DNA from 2 places in the Actinotalea sp. genome. Region 1 is predicted to be linked to the other one. Evidence: predicted binding sites of a transcription regulator. Region 1 holds the regulator's gene; the other holds the start of a gene.
What was found. The regulator HrcA, encoded in region 1, represses chaperone genes, less so after heat shock. The targets are predictions, from matches to a motif close to TTNGCACTCGNNNNNNNCGAGTGCNAA.
Positions count from the first base shown of each region.

Region 1 (2,455 bases):
GCTCGGGCCGGACCGCCTGCCACACGTCGACGTAGGGGTGCCCCAGCACGAGGACGGTGCCGGCGGGTGCGGAGCGCACGGCCTGCTCGGCGATCCGGGTCTCCTTGCTCCCCGCCACGAGGTGGTCGACGAGCACGCCGAGGCGACGCCCCTGCCCGGGGGCGAAGCGCGCGATCTCGGCAGCGAGGTCGTCGACCCCGTCGAGCATCTCGACGACGACGCCCTCGACGCGGAGGTCGTCGCCCCAGACCTTCTCGACGAGCTCGGCGTCGTGCTTTCCCTCGACCCAGATCCGGCTGCCCCTGGCCACGCGGGCGCGGGCGCCGACGACGGCCCGTGACCCTGAGGCCGTGCGCGTGGGTGCGGCGGGGGCCGCGGGTCCGGCCGGCGCCACGAGCTCGACCGGGCGCCCGTCGACCCAGAACCCGTGCCCCAGGGGGAAGGTCCTGCGCCGGCCCCTGCGGTCCTCGAGCACGACGACGTGCAGGCCGCCGGACTTCTCGACGCGCAGCACGGCGCCCACCCAGCCCGAGACCACCTCCTCGACGACGAGCCCCACCTCCGCGGCCTGGCGCGTCGTCGAGCCTCGCCCGCCGCGCGCGGTGAGGTCGGCCCGGCCGGGCCGCTGCGGGGCGGCCAGCACGTCGTGGCCGTACCGGTCCGTCACGATGGGTCTCCTCGGTGGTGCGGGGTGGGGCGGGTCGGGCCCGATCATCGCACCGGGCAGGGCGCCCCTCCGGCGGCCCCGCCGGGCGCGTCGTAGGATTGGCACTCGTCGGTGGCGAGTGCCACCGCCCGGGCCCGGCCCGGTGCGTGTGCGGGAGGTGCGATGAGCGACGACCGTCGGCTCGACGTGCTGCGCGCGATCGTCCAGGACTACGTGCTCACCCACGAGCCCGTGGGCTCGCGGGTGCTCGTGGAGCGCCACGCGCTCGGCGTGTCGCCGGCGACCATCCGCAACGACATGGCGGCGCTCGAGGACGCGGGCTACATCGCCCAGCCGCACACGTCGGCCGGACGCGTGCCGACGGACAAGGGCTACCGGCTGTTCGTCGACCGGCTGGCCGAGGTCAAGCCGCTGTCCGCACCCGAGCGCCGCGCGATCGGCACCTTCCTCGACGAGGCCGTCGACCTGGACGACGTGGTGGACCGCTCCGTCCGGCTGCTCGCGCACCTGACCCAGCAGGTCGCCGTGGTGCAGTACCCGTCGCTGCGCCGCTCCGCGCTGCGCCACCTCGAGCTCGTCCCGCTCGGCGAGCGGCGCCTGCTCGTCGTCATCATCACGGACACGGGGCGGGTGGAGCAGCGCACGGTCGAGCTGGACGCCCCGCTGGCGGACCACGTGGTGCCGGAGCTGCGCGCCCGGCTCAACGTCACCGCCGTCGGCCGGCGCCTCGTCGACCTCGCTGCACCGCTCGAGCAGATGGTCGAGGCGTTCGAGCCGCCGGACCGGCCGCTCGTGCGGCACGTCGTCCGCGTCGTGGAGGACACGCTCGCCGAGTCCATCGAGGAGCGCATCGTCATGGCCGGGACGGCCAACCTCGCGCGCGCCGGCACCGACTTCCCCGGCACCATCCGGCCCGTCCTCGAGGCGCTCGAGGAGCAGGTGACGCTGCTGCGGCTGCTCACGGAGATGGCCGAGGACCAGGCCGCAGTGTCGGTGCGGATCGGCCGCGAGAACCAGCACGCCGGCCTGTCCGAGACCTCGATCGTGGCCACGGGCTACGGGGCGGACGGTGAGGCCGTGGCCCGGATCGGCTCGTTGGGACCGACGCGCATGGACTACGCCGGGACGATCGCCTCCGTGCGCGCCGTGGCACGCTACCTGTCCAGGATCCTCGCCGGATGACGCCGGCCACGACCCGTCCGGCGCCGGCCCCCCGGGGGCCAGCCGACGTCCGCCCAGAGAGGGACCAGTGAGCAACAACTACTACGAGGTCCTCGGCGTCGCGCGGGACGCGACCCAGGACCAGATCAAGAAGGCCTACCGCAGGCTGGCGCGTGAGCTGCACCCCGACGTCGCCACCGGCGAGGGGTCGGAGGACAAGTTCAAGGACGTCTCGCGCGCCTACGAGGTGCTGTCCAACCCCGAGAAGCGCCAGATGTACGACCGCGGCGTGGACCCGACGGCCCCCGGCGGGGGCAACGCCGGCTACGGCGCGGGGTTCGGCTTCCAGGACATCTTCGAGACGTTCTTCGGCGCCACCCAGGGCGCCTCGGCCCAGCGCGGCCCGCTGCCGCGCGCCCGGCGCGGCCAGGACGCTCTCGTCCGGCTCGAGATCGACCTCGCCGAGGCCGCGTTCGGCGCGCGCCGCGAGATCCCCGTCGACACGGCGGTGCTGTGCGGCACCTGCCAGGGCTCGTGCTGCCGCCCGGGGACCACGCCGCGATCGTGCGAGGTGTGCGGTGGGCGCGGTGTCGTCCAGCGCGTGGCCCGCTCGTTCCTCGGCCAGGT
Region 1 covers NZ_DAORSQ010000100.1:4,021-6,475, forward strand. Annotated here, with positions in the region: gene PKY62_RS10695 (DUF3097 family protein) at 1-670, opposite strand, end outside; gene hrcA (heat-inducible transcriptional repressor HrcA) at 830-1,849, shown strand; gene dnaJ (molecular chaperone DnaJ) at 1,917-2,455, shown strand, end outside.

Region 2 (2,455 bases), on a different contig from region 1:
ATCGCCTCGTCGTAGATCTCGGTGTCGATGATCGCTGCCTGCTCCGACGCGCAGACCATGCCCATGTCGAAGCACTTGGACATGACGATGTCGTTGACGGCCCGCTTGAGCTTGGCCGACTTCTCGATGTAGGCGGGCACGTTGCCGGCGCCGACGCCGAGCGCCGGCTTGCCGCACGAGTAGGCGGCCTTGACCATCGCGTTGCCGCCGGTGGCCAGGATGAGCGCCACCCCCGGGTGGTTCATCAGCGCGTTGGTGTTGTCCATCGAGGGCTCGGTGACCCACTGGATGCAGTGCTCGGGGGCGCCGGCGGCGACGGCCGCGTCGCGCACGATCTTCGCGGCCGCGATCGAGCACTCCTGGGCCGAGGGGTGGAACGCGAAGATGATGGGGTTGCGGGTCTTCAGCGCGATGAGCGACTTGAAGATCGCGGTCGAGGTCGGGTTGGTGACCGGGACCATCGCGCAGATGACCCCGACCGGCTCGGCGATCTCGACGATGCCCTTGAGGTCGTCGCGCGAGATGATGCCGACGGTCTTGAGCTCCGCCATGGAGTTCGTCACGTGCTCGCACGCGAAGATGTTCTTCACGGCCTTGTCCTCGAACGTCCCGCGGCGGGTCTCCTCGACCGCGAGCTTGGCCAGCTGGCCGTGCTGGTTGAGTGCCGCGACCGACGCCTTCTTGACGATGTGGTCGATGTCGGCCTGGGTGAACGATGCGTAGGCGGCCAGGGCCTTGGTGGCTCCGGCGACGAGGGCGTCGATCGGCGAGGCGGGCACGGCCGGTGCGTCGATGACGTCGTCTGCGGCCTTGCTTCGTGCTGCGCGTGTGCTCACGGGCATCTCCCGGTTCTTCTGGACAGGTGGAGGATCGCCGTTGACCCGGTGTTGACGCTAGGTCGCCATCACCGAAAAATCGTGTGCCAAAGGTCCTTGGGAGTCTGGCACGGGGACCTTCGGCTGTCCCGGGTCCGGGCGAAGACTGGCACTCGACGCGCGAGAGTGCTAACACTGGTGGTGTAGCCGCCCGCCGGGCCCACCGGGCTCCGGACGGGGCGAACCGTGCCCCGGAGGGTCCGGGGCACCTCGTGAGGAGGTGGACCGCGATGGCTACCCGCTTCGACCCCTTTGCCAGCAGCGCCCGCTGGATGGACGACCTGCTCGGCCCGATGCGTGAGACGGCCATGGCCCAGGTGCCGGCGATGCCGATGGACCTGTACCGGGTCGGCGACCACTACGTCGCGCACGTCGACCTGCCCGGGGTGGATCCCGGCAGCATCGACGTCGGCGTGGAGGACCGCACCCTGACGCTGCGCGCCCAGCGCACCGCCCAGCCCGACGGCGAGCTCCAGTGGCTCGTCCGTGAGCGGCCCACCGGCACGTACGTGCGTCAGCTCACGCTCGGCCGCGGCCTGGCGCTGGACGCCATCGAGGCCCGCTACGCCGACGGCGTGCTCACGCTGACGATCCCGGTCGCCGAGGAGGCCAGGCCCCGGCGGATCGAGATCACGCACGCCGGGACGCCGACGGCCATCACCGGCGGCTGACGCCTGCCGGGCCCCGCGGCGCGCACGACGGGCGCCACCCCTGCGGGGGCGGCGCCCGTCGTCGCGTCAGGCCTCGGCGAGCGCCGCGGCGATCCGTCGCCCGGCCGCCACGACGAGCGGTCGTGGCATCGCCAGCGTCAGCCGCGCGAAGCCGAGCCCCACCCGGCCGCACCGGATCCCGTCGACCACCTCGACCCCGGCATGCTCGGCGAGCCACCGGCCCACGGGCAGGTCGTGGCCCGCGAGCGCAGCTCGCAGGTCCAGCCACGCGAGGTAGGTGCCCTCCGGCGGGGTGTACCGGACCGCCGGGGCGTGCTCGGCGAGCACGTCGGCCAGCGCCGTGGCGTTGCCAGCCAGGTAGTCCAGGACGCCGTCCAGCCACGGGCCACCCTCGCGGTAGGCGGCGGCGTTGGCGAGCACCCCGGGCGTCGACGCGCCGTGCGTGGCGAGGAAGGACACGGGCTCGAACGTCGCGGCGTCGGCCTCGTTGGACACGATGAGCTGGGCGCACTTGAGGCCGGGGATGTTCCACGCCTTGGAGGCGGAGGTCGCGGTGATCGTGTGCGCCGCGGTCGCCGCCGACACCGAGGCGTAGGGCACGTGCCGGTGCCCGGTGTGGACCAGGGGGGCGTGGATCTCGTCGGCGAACACCCGGGCGCCGTGCCGCTCGACGACGGCGCCGAGCGCGGCCAGCTCGTCGCGGGTGTGCACGCGGCCCGTCGGGTTGTGCGGGTTGACGAGGGTCACGAGGCCGCCGCCCGCCCCGAGCGCCGCGTCGATGGCCTCGAGGTCCAGGACGGGGCGTCCGCCGTCGGTGGTCATGGGGACCTGGACCACGTCGCGACCCCACTGCCGCGGGACGGTGAGGAAGGGCATGTAGGCGGGGGTGGGCACCACGACGGCGGAGCC
Region 2 covers NZ_DAORSQ010000037.1:8,105-10,559, reverse strand. Annotated here, with positions in the region: gene adhE (bifunctional acetaldehyde-CoA/alcohol dehydrogenase) at 1-836, opposite strand, end outside; gene PKY62_RS06010 (Hsp20/alpha crystallin family protein) at 1,106-1,546, shown strand; gene PKY62_RS06005 (MalY/PatB family protein) at 1,613-2,455, opposite strand, start outside.
Region 2: PKY62_RS06010 (Hsp20/alpha crystallin family protein) is a predicted target of HrcA. The motif match lies at 982-1,008, and genes of this name have one in related genera.